DNA from 3 places in the Peribacillus sp. ACCC06369 genome. Region 1 is predicted to be linked to each of the others. Evidence: riboswitches for the same ligand, from Rfam matches in the RefSeq annotation. Region 1 holds a riboswitch; each other region holds the start of a gene.

What was found. Region 1 has a riboswitch for preQ1 ahead of queF (preQ(1) synthase). Riboswitches for the same ligand answer to the same signal wherever they lie in the genome.
Region 2: linked by a shared signal. The riboswitch ahead of QUF78_RS20600 (VUT family protein) and the one ahead of queF (preQ(1) synthase) in region 1 are both predicted to bind preQ1.
Region 3: linked by a shared signal. The riboswitch ahead of queC (7-cyano-7-deazaguanine synthase QueC) and the one ahead of queF (preQ(1) synthase) in region 1 are both predicted to bind preQ1.

What each region holds. Positions count from the first base shown of each region.
Region 1 covers NZ_JAUCEN010000002.1:531,298-536,611, reverse strand. The annotation lists gene QUF78_RS03365 (aspartate kinase) at 289-1,635, opposite strand; gene queF (preQ(1) synthase) at 1,836-2,333, opposite strand; PreQ1 riboswitch class I at 2,440-2,485, opposite strand; gene QUF78_RS03355 (DMT family transporter) at 2,637-3,473, shown strand; gene QUF78_RS03350 (BA3454 family stress response protein) at 3,701-3,835, shown strand; gene QUF78_RS03345 (YfmQ family protein) at 4,491-4,934, opposite strand; gene qoxD (cytochrome aa3 quinol oxidase subunit IV) at 5,264-5,314, opposite strand, start outside.
Region 2 covers NZ_JAUCEN010000002.1:4,053,547-4,058,860, reverse strand. The annotation lists gene QUF78_RS20620 (HD domain-containing protein) at 1-160, shown strand, start outside; gene QUF78_RS20615 (SRPBCC family protein) at 366-806, opposite strand; gene QUF78_RS20610 (SRPBCC family protein) at 813-1,328, opposite strand; gene QUF78_RS20605 (hypothetical protein) at 1,506-1,670, opposite strand; PreQ1 riboswitch class I at 1,706-1,748, shown strand; gene QUF78_RS20600 (VUT family protein) at 1,800-2,342, shown strand; gene QUF78_RS20595 (hypothetical protein) at 2,364-2,513, shown strand; gene QUF78_RS20590 (hypothetical protein) at 2,541-2,663, opposite strand; gene QUF78_RS20585 (hypothetical protein) at 2,679-2,828, opposite strand; gene QUF78_RS20580 (hypothetical protein) at 2,866-2,991, opposite strand; gene QUF78_RS20575 (hypothetical protein) at 2,988-3,137, opposite strand; gene QUF78_RS20570 (hypothetical protein) at 3,319-3,744, opposite strand; gene QUF78_RS20565 (PadR family transcriptional regulator) at 3,780-4,100, opposite strand; gene QUF78_RS20560 (alpha/beta hydrolase) at 4,409-5,155, shown strand.
Region 3 covers NZ_JAUCEN010000002.1:4,061,000-4,066,313, forward strand. The annotation lists partial or broken gene QUF78_RS20635 (DUF4260 domain-containing protein) at 1-315, shown strand, start outside; gene queE (7-carboxy-7-deazaguanine synthase QueE) at 379-1,107, opposite strand; gene queD (6-carboxytetrahydropterin synthase QueD) at 1,100-1,570, opposite strand; gene queC (7-cyano-7-deazaguanine synthase QueC) at 1,570-2,235, opposite strand; PreQ1 riboswitch class I at 2,291-2,333, opposite strand; gene QUF78_RS20655 (CHASE3 domain-containing protein) at 2,520-2,984, shown strand; gene QUF78_RS20660 (methyl-accepting chemotaxis protein) at 2,987-4,198, shown strand; gene QUF78_RS20665 (hypothetical protein) at 4,677-4,889, shown strand.

The sequences.
Region 1 (5,314 bases):
ATTCGCTTCTTCTTCAAACCCAGCTATCAATCCATTCATCTATTCCTATACTCTGCCCCCTCATCATGTTCGATCCGACACGCGCTTGAGGAAATCATGGCGTTGTCCGCGGCCCCCTATAGGTTTCATTGATTTGCATCCGTTCTTCTTCCATTTGCTCATGCTGATTCTTCAGCATCAAGAAACTTCTCCCATATTGCGCCCACCATTTCGACCCCTATGAACAAAAGGGAATATCCCCGATAACCAAAAACCTCCTTTTTCAAGGAGGTCTCTAATTTCTCATTCTCAAAAGAACTCGTGATATAATGCCTGAATTGCCGTCTCTTCGTTGTGCCCTTTCACACCGAACATCATGCTAACCTCCGAAGAGCCCTGATTGATCATTTCAATATTCACCTTTGCTTCGGCTAACGCTTTTGACGCTCTAGCCGTTGTACCTACATTATGACGCATTCCTTCACCTACAACCATGATTAAGGCAAGATCATGCTCCACATTCACTTCATCGGCATGAAGCTCTTTCTTGATTCGTGAAATAATTTTCTTCTCGGCTTCACCCTTCAACTGGTCCTGCCTTAGAATAAGCGTCACATCATCAATGCCTGATGGAATATGCTCATATGAAACTCCGTAATCTTCAAGGATATGCAGCAGTTTCCGGCCAAAACCAACTTCCCGGTTCATCAAATATTTGCTAATGTAAATACTGCAAAACCCTTTATCACTTGCAATCCCAATAACCGGACCATTCGTATTATCCCGCGTGTTCACAATGCGGGTCCCTTGTGCCGTCGGATTGTTCGTATTTTGGATATGGACAGGTATTCCCGCACGGAATGCAGGAATCAGCGCTTCATCATGAAATACCGAAAAACCGGCATAAGAAAGCTCCCGCATTTCACGATAGGTTAACTCCCGGATTCCCTTCGGATTGGAAACCACATTTGGATTTACCGCATAAACGGCATCCACGTCCGTAAAGTTCTCATACAAATCGGCTTTGACCCCATTTGCAAGAATCGAACCCGTAATATCGGAACCGCTTCTTGAGAAGGTTAAAATATCACCATCTAACGTATATCCGAAGAACCCTGGAAATACTACGATTCCAGGCTCTTCACGCAGAGCATACAACCGATCATATGACTCTGGCTGAACCTGGGTAAATCCATCTACATCCGTAACGATTAAGCCAGCCTTCTTTGGATTTATATACTTTGCCTCTACCCCACGGCTTTGAAAATAACCTGCGACCAGCTTCGCATTATTATCTTCGCCACTGGCCTTTAAAGCATCCAAATAGCGCTTCTGGTTAGATTGGTCAGCATGCAACAGTGCTTTTAAATTTTCATGAATCCCTGTGATGACCTCCTCGGATATATCCAACTCTTCAGCAATGCTCGCATAGCGGGATACCACGTCTTCGATCAAATGCTCCCCGTTATCGCCGCGCAGCTGCTGTTCCGCAGCCTCAATCAATAAATCCGTCACCTTTATATCATCGGAATTGCGTTTCCCTGGAGCCGAAACGACTACAAACTTCCTCTCTGAATCAGCAACCACAATTTCGAATACCTTTCTCAACTGTTCACCTGACGCAAGTGAACTTCCGCCAAACTTCGCAACTTTCATCTCGACATCCCCTATTTTAAATAATATTCTGTCAAAATCAACTCTCCCTATTATTACGTTTTTTCTCTAAACAATCAAGTAAAAATTCCACTATAGGAGGACATTTGTATTTTTAAAGAGGACAAAATAATGTGATTATTGAAAGGGAATAGTAAAAGGCAAAAAAAGACAACGGCATAAGCCAGTTGCCTTTCCAATCTTTAGCGATTATCCACAGTTTCAGGGTATAAATCATGATTCATCAAGCGGTAATCCGCCATTTCCTCATACTTCGTCCCTGGTTTCCCGTAGTTTGTGTATGGATCAATAGAAATCCCGCCCCTAGGCGTGAACTTGCCCCATACTTCAATATATTTAGGATCCATCAACTCGATTAAATCGTTCATGATGATATTCATGCAGTCTTCATGGAAATCACCATGATTACGGAAGCTGAATAAATAAAGTTTCAAAGACTTGCTTTCGACCATCTTCACACTGGGAATATAGCTGATGTAAATGGTTGCAAAGTCTGGCTGGCCGGTTATCGGACATAAGCTAGTGAATTCCGGGCAATTGAATTTGACGAAATAATCACGGTTAGGATGTTTGTTATCGAATGACTCAAGAATTTCAGGCGCATAGTCGAATGTATATTTTGTCCCTTGATTCCCAAGCAGTGTAATTTCCTTTAATTCTTCTTCTTTTCTTCCAGACATAAAAAGTCCTCCTCATCCACGTTTGTCAGGGGAGATTCATAAAATGGGCCTCTATATAACAAAAACCATATCTCATCAAAGATATGGTTGATTCGTGAAAAAAATCAAAGCCATAGTTTTTTTAAGAGGGTGATGCTATGAACCTCTCCCGTTTATCGGGAAATATTTTAAAATTGTCATAGTAAATATAGAAAAAAAAATCTAATCTGTCAATCATACTTTTTAATTTTAGTTTGATTCCCACATGTATTCGGCTTAAAATGTAGAAGAAGTTTATCCTACATGAAGGAAGAGATTTAAACAATGTGGATTTTTGCAGCACTCATCACCAGTTTATGTTTCGGAATCAATAACAGCATTTTTAAATGGAGTAGCGGAAAGGGTTACTCAAAGGTACCTATCCAATTTTTCTTTTATTTTGTAGCTTTCATTTTGTCCATATTTTATGGAGTACTTATGGATGGTTTGAACCTGAACTTGCTGTCTATCATGCTTGGTGCAGCAATTGGTGTCCTGAACGCTAATGGTAATATCCAGATGGCAAGTGCCTTTGAAAAAGGGCCGGCAAGTTTAACATCACCATTAATCGCAGCGAATGCAATATTTCCCATCCTATGTGCTGCATTAATTTTTCATGAGCATATTTCTTCGCTGCAGTGGACCGGAATCATCTGCATGCTGCTTGCAACCCTTGTCATTCAGTATACACCTAACGCCAAGGGCAACCACCAATATTTACCTTGGATGATGCACACATTATTTTCCATATTATCTTTTGGTGTACTCGGCATTCTGATGACGACATCAACACGGCTTCATTTAAACTCCCTCGACATCCTTGTATCAATGTATGGGGGCGGAACTCTTTATCTGCTTTCAGTTCTATCCTTTAAGAAAGAAAAAATCAAGCTACAGGAAGTCAAAATTGGTTCCATCGTAGGTTTTTTAAGCATCATAGCCTATGGATGTTATTTCTATGCGTTGAATACCGGCATCGCAAGCATCATCTTCCCTGTCGTCAGCCTAAATTGTTTAGTTGTCGTTTTCGCAGGATGTTATTTATTCAAAGAAAAACTAAAATCCTATCAAATTGCCGGCGTTCTTGCAGCATTAATCGGTATTATCTTAACCAAAATATGAATATAGTTAATTTTAAAAAACAACCTGGCTGTAATAATCACACATGCCAGGTCGTCTTTATTTAGCGGTTCAAAAAAAAGTATTGACATCTCTCAATAAATATCAGATAATTTTGAATATTAAATCTCAACTTTTGCTAATTCCGCAATGTTTGAAAAATCTCCTCCCACGGGTATAAAAGAAGTAGTACAACCATCCCATTTAATACTAGAAAGGAACGATGCATAATGGAAAAAGTTACAGTAACAGTTGATTTCCAAGGAAAATCTTATCAAACTAACGTACTTACTAAACCGGGTACTAATCAAGAAGAAATTTTACAACAAGCCCTTCAACAAGTGGAAAAACAATGGAAAGCATAAAAAAGCAGGCATCGATTTAGATACCTGCTTTTTTTTATTACCTTTTTAGATATAACTCACCAAAATCACTATGCACTTTGTTTTTATATAAATTAACAATTAAAACCCTTTTCAATCCTGATTTCTGTATTTCATTTGTATTCTCTAAAGAACCCTCGATAGCGATTTTCCCATATAATCCACATAATTGTTTTTTCTTGTCACAATAATTTTAAGACGTTTTTACGTTACAACAATCAATTTGAATAACAAGTAATTTAGAAATTAAGACGATCTTTTTAAAGAACGCCTCAGTTTGTCGAAAAAATGGGATACGGAATGGCCTAATCCCGTATCCCTATCGCGATTACCGAGGGAAGCATTACGATCTTTTTAAAACAGACAGGGTATACTCCAAGATACTTTTCTCTTGAATATGGGATGAAACCTCACTGGATTGAAGAAATTCGCGACACTCCTGCCGAAAAACCAGCTTACCGAGTCACCAAAGACGCATGCGGCGAGGTGGCTTTGCAGACAGTCGGCGGAAAGGGAGAGTCTGAAAACAACTGGAACCTTTTTTAAATAAAAAAACTGTAGGCAAATTCGCTTTTCTTTCGAGTTTGCCTACAGTCTGAAATGTTCATTTTTAAAGATCGCCATTTTTAATGTTCTTTTAATTTAAACTTAATGGCATAGAGCGTTCTTGGAGGCTATCGGAAAGCAGACTATACGAAACTAATTTCTTCCTATACTGCTTAACTACATCCACACGGTCGTTGTACATGTACACAAATAACCTAACATCTTTTTTACCTCTTTTAGTATCAATGACTAATGGAGTCCCACTGTTCTCTGGATGTAAAAACAATTGCTCATTACCAGGGAATATATGGTTCTTTTTCAAAAATTTAGCCTTATTAAAATAATTAATAACTTTTATTTTATCTTCACTTTCCAAACGTCTTCCGTCAAAGGTTACGATTGCATTCTCGTCACTAAGTTCTGAATGTATTTTAAATTTGCTGATAATCCAATTCACTGCATCGGTTGGAAGGCAGGTAACTAATAATTTAAGCAAACTTAATAGAATTGTCAAAATCAAAACCGGCAATGTCATATTTCATCATCTCCGCTACGTCATATATTAATTTCTTATATAGATTATTATATCAAAGAATCAGATAGTTTTTCTTAGAAAATGTGTCTGTTATATTAACGTTTTACTTTAGTAAAACATTGCACTTAAACGCACGGAAGCGCTTCAAAAAGAGTAAATTTTGCCCTTATAAATATAATGTTCCGAAATGGTTATACTAAACAAAATGGTTTCATCCACACCCTTCTTAACTAATTTCTATGAACGAAGTGATTAGAGTGGTATATGAATTTCTACTTATTAAATACAAAAAAACTGGGCGTCATCAAGACGCCCAGCTTTTCAATCGATTATTGATATCCCCAAATCATTGTTAGCATTGTACCGAAAATTGTAACCAA
Region 2 (5,314 bases), 3.5 Mb from region 1:
TATTCATCTGAAAAATAAAGTGCGGCTCATTGATCCTTCCGTTATTCAAGGAACCCATTTAGTAAGAGCTTCCAATTTATCGGAAAAAGTCCAGGACATGGGGGTTAAAGCCCATAAAAGAGCTTCGAAGGGAATGTATCTAAAAGTGATATCCGATTAAATCCCGGTCAAACCATACGGAAAGTGAAAAACTCAAGGGTGACATCCATCCTTGAGTTTTTTCTCCGTTTAATACGGAAAAATCAAGAAAATTATATCGTCTAACCAAGACTTGTAAGCCTTCTTTTTTTGAACTTCGAAGAAAAAGCCTTTATTTAGTTGGGCACGCCCAACTGCCATTGATTCTTACCAGCACCCTTTAATAACTAAAAAACTATTGATGCTCTCAAATTATTAACGCCATTTTCTAAATAACCCTTTAAACAGGTTAATGTATATACCCAACCTTCTTTTTGTCCTATCATTTTGTTTATTATTTCAGGGTCATCTTCATTCAAACCGGATTCTTTTACTTCAATAATTGTACTCGTATTATCCAACTCTTTAAGTGTGATGGTAACAACCGTTTCTTGATCATTTCCTCCCCACGAAAACACGATTTTCCTATTTTTCTCGACTTCTAAAACATGGATTACCACTTCAGCATCGTATTCGTCATATCTCAATGTAGGCGTCCGGCCTTGTTCCCATCTTTCTGAACTCGATGAGAACCAAAAATTCCCGATTTTTTCAGGGTTCACTATGGCTTCAAACACCTCATTAGTTGGCTTGACTATTTTAAATTTCGTAGTTATTTGAGTATCCATACTGAATCAACTCTCTTTCAATGTGTTTTTATCGTTCTCCACTAACAACTGATTTTCCCGATCTACATAGATTGGCGGCAAGGTCCGTCCAGTTTCAAGCAAGCTCTTCAGGTTACTTAGAATGGCAGGCCATCCATTATTTAAGCCTTTAAAGGTATTGTCATCGTATACGAAATCTGTCTCCAATAGCTCCTCATGCTTTAGCGTTAACTTCACGGTTGAACCATCCATTGGCTGTAGTTCAAAGGTGACACGTGTAGGCTGGTCGCGAGGGGGTTCGTCTCCTGCCATGTTCCATGTAAACGAGAGCAGGTGCAACGGCTCACACTTATGTACAATACCATGATCAGTAACCCGCCCATCTTGCAGCAAATATTCAACGGTTGAGCCTTCTTGCCAATCAGACTGGACTTGGCATCCGAAATGATACTTTTTCGTGAATTCACCACTCGTCAGGGCTTCCCAAAGCTTCTCTGGCGTGGTTGCGATATAAATAGGATAGACAAACGTCGTTTTTTTCATTATTCTTTTTCCTCCTCGCGTTTATACTTTTGTCATTACTCTTAAGACCGTGGCCAAATGAGTTTCTTCTTTTACAAGGAAAGACCGTAACATAACTCTATCAATGATTGTCCGCTTTTCATATAGCTGGTCAAGCAGTTTTCTGCGACAAGAATCGGCAAAAGTCCTAAAGTGATATCAAAGTGGGATGTTCGTATTAATTTCACTACGTACAAAGCTTTGGAAAAATGGATATTGACTTAACGATTCGGCAAATGAAAACCTTGGTTTCGCACCATTCCCAGCGACTAAATCGAAATCACGAAGCAACAGGGAAACTTCTTGATTTCCAATCGTTTTCAAGCTACGATAATTAAGGAAAATGATAATCCGCTCGGGCGGAAGAGGTTCTAGCTACCCTCTCAAAAAAACTAAGGGGAACGGTGCTCTTTCTTAGGGTGCTGTTTTTTCTGTATAAGGAGAATGTAAGAAATGTTAAGAGTTCTATTGTATTTAGTATCCATCGTCACGGCGAATGTGGTTACGGCAGCTTTTGAGCCATTGCACTTTGGTATGTTCATCATTCCTATGGGTACATTGCTCATCGGGGGAACCTTCATCTTTCGAGATCTGGTCCAAAATAAATTCGGCCGCGCGAAAACCTATATGTGCATCATTACCGCACTGATTTTATCTGCATGTGTATCATTTTTATTAGGAGATACATTATTGATTGTATTTGCTTCCGCATTATCTTTCGTGGTGGCAGAAACAGCGGATACTGAAATTTATACCCGGTTAAAGCTCCCGATGAGTTGGAGGGTGTTTTACAGCGGGATCGTTGGAGGATTTTTCGATTCAGTGATATTTGTCGTGATTGGCCTAAGTCCACTGGGTGCCAATATATTGCCATGGGAAGCTGTACCCGCTGCGGTTATCGGCCAAATCATCGTTAAAACAGTCATTCAGTCAATCGGTGCCACATTGTTGGGCCGAATCAACGTAAGGCTGGAGAAGCGAGTAGTCTCCGGTTGAATGCTAGGAGGGATGCACTCGATGGATGGAACCAAAAAGGAAGAAGACAAATGCTATTGCCTCGAGGCCTTTCGTGAAAAATATGGCCCGCATGTTCAAGGGGATTGTATGAAGCTCTCCTGCGCCAATTATCGGAAGCATAAAGGAATAGACAAAAAAGGACCTAATTAGGTCCTTTTTTTACGTCATCGGAGTAACTTACGAGTAAACGTATTCGCGAGTAAACAGCGCGAAATCATGGGTGCAGCACGAACTCACGAGTAAAACAGCAAAATTCACGAGTAAACGTGCGAAATTCGCGAGTAAACAGCACAAACCCAAGAGTGGCGCACGAACTCACGAGTAAACCAGCGCGAAATCATGAGTGCAGCACGAACTCACGAGTAAATAGCATGAATTCACGAGTAAATGCTCCAAACTCACGAGTAAACCAGCAAAACTCACGAGTAAACGTGTAAAATTCGCGAGTAAACAGCACAAACCCAAGAGTGCAGCACGAATTCACGAGTTAAACAGCGCGAAATCATGGGTGCAGCACGAACTCACGAGTAAATAGCATGAATTCATGGGTGCAACACGAATTCGCGAGTAAATAGCATGAATTCACGAGTAAATGCTCCAAACTCACGAGTAAACCAGCAAAACTCACGAGTAAACGTGCGAAATTCGCGAGTAAACCAGCGTGAAATCATGAGTGCAGCATGAACTCACGAGTAAATAGCACGAACTCACGAGTAAATGCTCCAAACTCACGAGTAAAACAGCAAAATTCACGAGTAAACGTACGAAATTCACGAGTAAACAGCACAAACCCAAGAGTGCAGCACGAATTCACGAGTTAAACAGCTCGAAATCATGGGTGCAGTACGAACTCACGAGTAAATAGCACGAATCTCACGAGTAAACAGCGCGAAATCATGAGTGCAGCACGAACTCACGAGTAAATGCTCCAAACTCACGAGTAAACAGCTCGAAATCATGAGTGCAGCACGAATTCACGAGTAAATAGCATGAATTCACGAGTAAATGCTCCAAACTCACGAGTAAAACAGCAAAACTCACGAGTAAACGTGCGAAATTCGCGAGTAAACAGCACAAACCCAAGAGTGCAGCACGAATTCACGAGTAAAACAGCAAAATTCACGAGTAAACGTGCGAAATTCGCGAGTAAACAGCACAAACCCAAGAGTGCAGCACGAATTCGCGAGTAAACAGCACAAACCCAAGAGTGCAGCACGAATTCGCGAGTAAACAGCACAAACCCAAGAGTGCAGCACGAATTCGCGAGTAAACAGCACAAACCCAAGAGTACAGCATGAATTCGCGAGTAAACAGCACAAACCCAAGAGTACAGCATGAATTCGCGAGTAAACAGCAAAAAAAGCTTCTTCCACCGTTCCAATAATGGGTGCGGGAAGCTTTTTATCTTGTTTTTGGTCAGAATTGCTCTGCGCTTTTCCGAACTAACTTTTCCAGGGTGAAAAAGCATTTCCGTTTCCGTTCAAGTTCGGTTTGTCCAGTTTCCGTGACATGATAATATTTCCTGCGACTTGATTCGGACTCTTTCCAATGGCCTTCTATGAATTCCTTTTTTTCCAACCGTTTAAGGGCGGGGTAGAGGGTGCCTTCACTGATTTCGTATTTGCCCATGCTCATTTCTCTCAAGATCTTTGTGATTTCATAGCCATATAGCTTTTTTTGTGAAAGAAGTGAAAGCAAAAGGAGGTCAATGCTTCCCTTCATTAGTTCTTTATCCAAATAAAATCGCCTCCTTTTCATTTTAAAAGTGTAATACTTTGTGCATCGTAACACAAGGTGCATTTTACTTTTCTTAAAAAAAATGGTTAAATGACGATTGCTAAATAGAATCAATCATAGTAAAATGTGCTTCGGAACGGATGAGTTGTAAAGCGTGTGGTAAGGATATTATATACATGATTTAATTGTTTTAATGAAAATACGGAATAGGATAGAAGAAATCCCACTCAAGGGGTATTAATTGATTTTTTTTTGAAAATCATTTAGATTCTATTTATCAACAAGAGCAGAAAGAAGGTCCTAGAAAGATGAAAGTGAAAGCACCTGAATCATTCACATATAGAGGTGGAAATAGAGCTGTTCTTTTACTTCACGGGTTTACCGGAAGTACAGGAGATATGAAGAAATTAGGGAAATACCTGCATGATCGCGACTATACTTGTCACGGGCCTCTTTATAGAGGGCACGGAGTATCAGCCGAGGAACTTGCTAAAACAGGTCCAAAGGAATGGTGGGAAGATGTAGTCAATGGCTATAAATTCCTCAAAGAGGAAGGTTACGAGGAAATTGCTGTTATGGGAATTTCTTTAGGAGGATTGTTCTCATTGAAAGTGGGAATTGAACTTCCTGTAAAAGGCGTAGTTTCAATGTGTGCCCCGACACAAGGAAAAAGTAGCGATCGACAAAAAAACCGCTTGCTCAATTATGCACAGGCCTATAAGAAGTTTGAAGGCAAAGATGCTGACCAAATTGCTGCAGAAGTGAAGCTGTTGGAAGAAGACCCGATGACTTCACTGAAAGATGTGGTGAATGTAATAAATGAGACGGGTGAAAATTTAGATCTGATTACATCACCAACTCTTGTTTTACAAGGGCGCTTGGATGATCCTGACTATACGAATAGTGCTACAGCGATTTTCAATGAAGTCGATACGCAGCATAAACACTTGATATGGTATGAAAACTCTGGTCATATAATCACATTAGGTAAAGAACGTGAGCAGGTTTATGAGGATGTGTACAAGTTCTTAAATACTCTGAATTGGTCGGAGTAATATTTTCTTGAAGGTATGAATGTGATATTATCCCCTTTTAAGTTTGAAAGTGTAAAAGCCGACATTTTATATGTAGGTGTTACACTTCCATCTTGAGGGGATTTTATTTTGGGAAAATCGGGCTGCCATTAGGGTCTGACTATAATAAGTTATACTGGT
Region 3 (5,314 bases), 3.5 Mb from region 1:
ATTCCTTCATATCGAAGGACTCATGGTCCTTTTAGCGATGATTTACGTCTATTCGTTATTTGAATTCAGCTGGTGGATTTTCCTTTTATTGATTTTGTTGCCTGATGTTTCCATGTTGACCTATTCGATCGATGAACGAGTTGGAGCAAAAGTTTATAACTTTTTCCACACTTATACCGTGCCGTTTTTCTAAAGTCGGATGCATGTATGATGATTGGTTTAATTTGGACCGCACATATTGGAATGGACCGCTTATTTGGGTATGGCCTTAAATACACATCATCCTTCAAAGCTACACACCTTCAAAAGGTATAGGAAGCTTTCCACATGTAAAAGGCAGTGTGATTACACATCACACTGCCTCCTGCTCTCTTTTCTTTACACGCCTCGCTTGTTACCCCATATATAGGTATGCAGCTGGGGCAGCACTTTCACATCATTCAAATCATCATCGGCTATCACTTTATCTATTAACTCTTCGTATTTCTTCAAAAGACCGCTGATCAATTGATTATCATCAGCCGTCGTGCTGTCATCATTGCCGACCTGCAGATAAAATGGAATATCCGGGTAACGGCCATGCACACTTTTGGCATACTGGTAATCTTCTTCGTTAAAGACGACTACTTTCAATGAGACATGGTTTTCAGGGTTTCGATTGGCAAGGTTCGATATGATTCGGTCAAGTACCGTAAAGTCCGTGTTCATTCTTGAGCTCGGCGGCTTAGGTGAAATGGTCAGTTCATCAATATCAAGAAACCAATCCTGCCATCGGCTCCCTTGTGTTTCCACACCTATTTTCATTTTATTTTCATGTAAGATTTCTACCAAGCCATTTAGGTTTTTCAGCAGTGCCGGGTTTCCGCCTGATATCGTCACGAACGAAAAGCCGGAACCCCCAATTCGCTTCAGCTCATCCCATATTTCTTCGGCAGTCATTTGGACGGTATCTTCCTTACCGGTGCCATCCCAAGTAAATGCGGAATCACACCAGGCACAGGAATAATCGCAGCCTGCCGTCCGAACGAACATGGTTTTTTGGCCAATGACCATTCCCTCACCTTGGATGGTCGGTCCGAAGATTTCCATAACCGGGAGTTTACTCACTTTCCATCCACTCCCGTCTGGCTTCGGCATAACTTGTCGGCGTTTCGTATAGTCGGACAAATTCGACTCTAGCACCCTCATAATCTTTTAATGAAAGGGCTTCGGCCATTTTTTCATAAATCCAGACAACCATATTTTCAGCCGTTGTATTCATGAGTGGCAAGGTTTCATTCAAATAACGATGATCAAGGTGGACTTCAATTTCATTTTTCCATATATCCTTGATGTCCCCGAAATCTATCATCAAACCACGTGAATCCGTATACCCGCTCAAGCCGAAAATGACCTTATACGTGTGGCCATGCAAGTTCTTGCATTTTCCTTCATAGTCATGTAGGTGGTGCGCCGCGTCAAAGGTGAACTCCTTACTGACCAGAACCCTCTTGGTGGTATATTTCAATTGGCTGCGCTGAATATCTTCATCTATTTTTTGGAGTTTATCCACTATAGTAAAACCGTACATCATGAAAGCACCTTCCGTCTGCTTACATAGTCATCCAGTCCTTTTTTCCGCAACTTACATGCCGGGCAATCTCCACAGCCATCGGATATGATTCCGTTATAGCATGTCAGGGTCTTTTCGCGAACAAAGTCGAACGCTCCGAGCTGATCCGCAAGCTCCCATGTTTCCTCTTTATTAAGCCACATAAGCGGCGTATCAATCACGAATGACTGGTCCATCGACAAGTTCAAGGTCACGTTCAACGATTTAATGAATACATCACGGCAGTCCGGATATCCGCTGAAATCCGTTTCACAGACACCGGTGACAATGTGTTTAGCGCCAATCTGACTGGCCAACACTCCGGCAAACGAAAGGAACAGCAAATTCCTCCCTGGTACGAACGTCGACGGCAATTCCCCGTCTTCTCCGTCCTCCACTGCAATATCACTTCTTGTCAACGCATTCGGTGCCAGTTGGTTCAGCAGCGACATGTCAAGAATATGATGGTGCACGCCCAATTCATTGGCAATCTTTTGAGCGCATTCGATTTCCAGGCTGTGCCGCTGATTATAATCAAACGTTACCGCTTCCACTTGCTCATATCTCTCCATTGCCCAGAACAGGCATGTCGTACTATCCTGCCCTCCGCTAAACACAACCACTGCCTTTTCTTTCTTCTTCATTTCTATAAAACTCCTTTTTACGGAAAAAAACAGCACCCTAAGAATAGAGCACTGTTTCTCCTTAGTTTTTTTGAGAGGGTAGCTAGAACCTCTTCCGCCTTAACGCGGAATATAATATTTTTCCAAGTCAATAGTAACTTGAAAACAAAAAGAAATCAAGATGTTTATATTTATTGAAAATTAGGCCTATTGGAAAGCTTGATCATCTCCTCTTCTGCTTAAATATCCCATTATCCATCCGATAAAAAAGAGTGAATAAAATATCGATAAAGGGGACCATTAATTTGAAAAGCATTAAAGGAAAGATATTGGTGGCATTTTCACTCATCATATCTTTATGTATCATCTTAGGAGCATTCAATATTTATAGCAGCAACAAGTCACTTAAACAGTCTCAGGATATCATTGATGAGGAACTTCCACTTCTTATCCAAGACGAAAAGCTACTATATAATTTAGCACAAAGAACCGCACTAGCAAGAGCCTATATTTTATATGGCGACGAGAGTTATAAAGAAAGGTTTTTACAATATACAGAGGATAGCAAGGCCATCCAAGAGGATCTTTTGGCCATAAGCGATTCTGATAAAGCGAAGGAATTGATCGAGAAAAGCGTGGATTGGAGGACGATGATTGTAGACCGGGTATTTACTCAATATGATAAAGGAAATGAAGAAAGAGCTAAAGAAATACTCAAAAATGAAGTGGCACCGGTCGGCGATGAAGTGACGGAAGGCTCAAGGAGCTGACTTTGGAACGTGAGGAATTGATTGTCGCTTCAGGGGAAAGCGTGATCGCAAGTGGGAAATCGGTCAAGACGACAAGTATCATCATCTCGATTGCGGCTGTCATTATCGGCCTTCTGCTCGCGCTTGTGACTGCCAACCTCATTACCACCCCTCTCCTTAAAATCAGGGACAGAATGAGAATGATAGCTGATGGGCAGCTGAATCATGAGCCCCTGGAGCAAAAGTCCAAGGATGAAATAGGCGAATTAACGGTATCCGCCAACCAAATGCAGAAAAACCTTCGTGATACGATCGAAAAAATGCTGGTTGTATCCGAATCCGTTTCCAGCCAAAGCGAGGATCTGACTCAATCGGCAAATGAAGTCCAACAGGGCAACAGGCAGATAGCGACTACCATGTACGAACTTTCGGAAGGTTCGGAGTCACAAGCCAACCGGGCAGCTGAAATGGTTCGCATGATGGATGATTTCACAGGCAAGATCGTGGAGGCCCATCTTGAAGGAGTGGAAGTATCTCAAAGTTCAACCGAGATCCTTTCCTTGACTAAGGAGGGCACCACTTTAATGCGCAGTTCAGTCCAACAAATGGAGATTATTGATGGGATTGTCAAAAATGCCGTTGAGCAAGTGAAAGGACTCGATTCTCAATCACAGGAAATCTCGCAGCTTGTGCTGGTCATCAAGGATATATCCAATCAAACCAATCTATTGGCGCTGAATGCGGCCATAGAAGCTGCACGCGCAGGTGAACATGGCAAGGGCTTTGCCGTCGTCGCAGCTGAAGTGCGTAAACTCGCTGAAGAGGTCACACACTCGGTTGGGGACATCACCGATATTGTCTCCGCTATACAAACAGGTTCAAAAACGGTCGTCCACTCCCTGGAAGATGGTTATACACAAGTGGATGAAGGCACGAAACAGATTACGCTCACTGGACGAACCTTTGAAACAATCAATCACTCTGTCGGGAATATAGGCATGAAAATACAGCATATTACAGATGAATTGAAATATATCTCTACTAATAGTAAAAAAATCAATCAGGCTATCGAAGATATCGCAGCCGTTTCCGAAGAGTCCGCGGCAGGAATCGAACAAGTCTCCGCCTCCGCCCAACAATCCAGCTCTTCAATGGATGAAATCACTAACCATGCCAGTGAACTTGCATCGTCAGCTGAACTGCTGACTGAACAGGTTAAGAAATTCAAATTATGATACTAGCAATTTCCCGTCACTTGAATACGGGAAATTGCTTATTTTCCCTCCATGATGTGAATTGTTTCGTTTTCGTATATTCGGGGAATAAAACACTATACACATTAATGATTCATCAAAAGACAAATCAATCAAAAGTGGTTAGATGTGAATATTTTCGTTTGTTTTCAGAATATTTAGTGTATAATAAATATTATTACAGGAATATTTTAACTGAAATAATCATCATTTCCAATACCTGCATACGGCAAATCCCGGTACACGGATTCACTTGATCCGGACAGTTCACTTCAACACAATGCACGGGTACCTATAATCAGTAAGGATCCATTGCATACTTTCATTCAAACCACACCATTCACAACTTTATTCACACAAAATCATAAATTTTTCTACAAAATCGCAAAAAAGGTTAAACTTCACCAACAATATGTTACTATTAAACTAAGACCTTTTAACCCCATAAGGAGGAATTCATATGAAACGTTTTTTCAAATTCATCGCAGATTTTAACGAAAGAAAAGCAATGGAACGGGAAACCGAAGAATTCTTTCGCAAAGAATACGAAAATTATATGAAGATGAATCCTGAAAATCAAGGAAAAAGGAGATTAGCTCCTAGATTTTATGTAATTGATGGCGGTAAAAAAGGCTCCAACCTTGAGATTTCCGATAGAAAGAAATCCAGTTAAACAGATCCCTTCCATAATCAGCCACTAATGTTGTAGCTCCTAACCCACAAACGGGGTTATAACCCATTCGGATTCATTTAAAATATATAAGCCGAAAGCTCAGATATACATCTGAGCTTTTTTTATTTTTCATTCTTCTATTAACACTATATCAATAGAAGAAACTAGGTATTTTTTTAAAAAATTGGATGAACTTTAGTTTATTTCATGTTAAAGGAAAAGATCACTTTATAGGCCCATGGGTATTTTTCAATGGAAAAACCAAAAAATAACAAAAAAAAGAGATGTGTTCTTTTACTCATCTTTGTCCATATTCAAAAGAGTCCAACTAATTGAGTCGATAGGTGCAATATCTTACATTGAATGACAGATGCATAAATATTGTTACATTTAGGTCAAATAAATGGGTATAAACAATTATCATT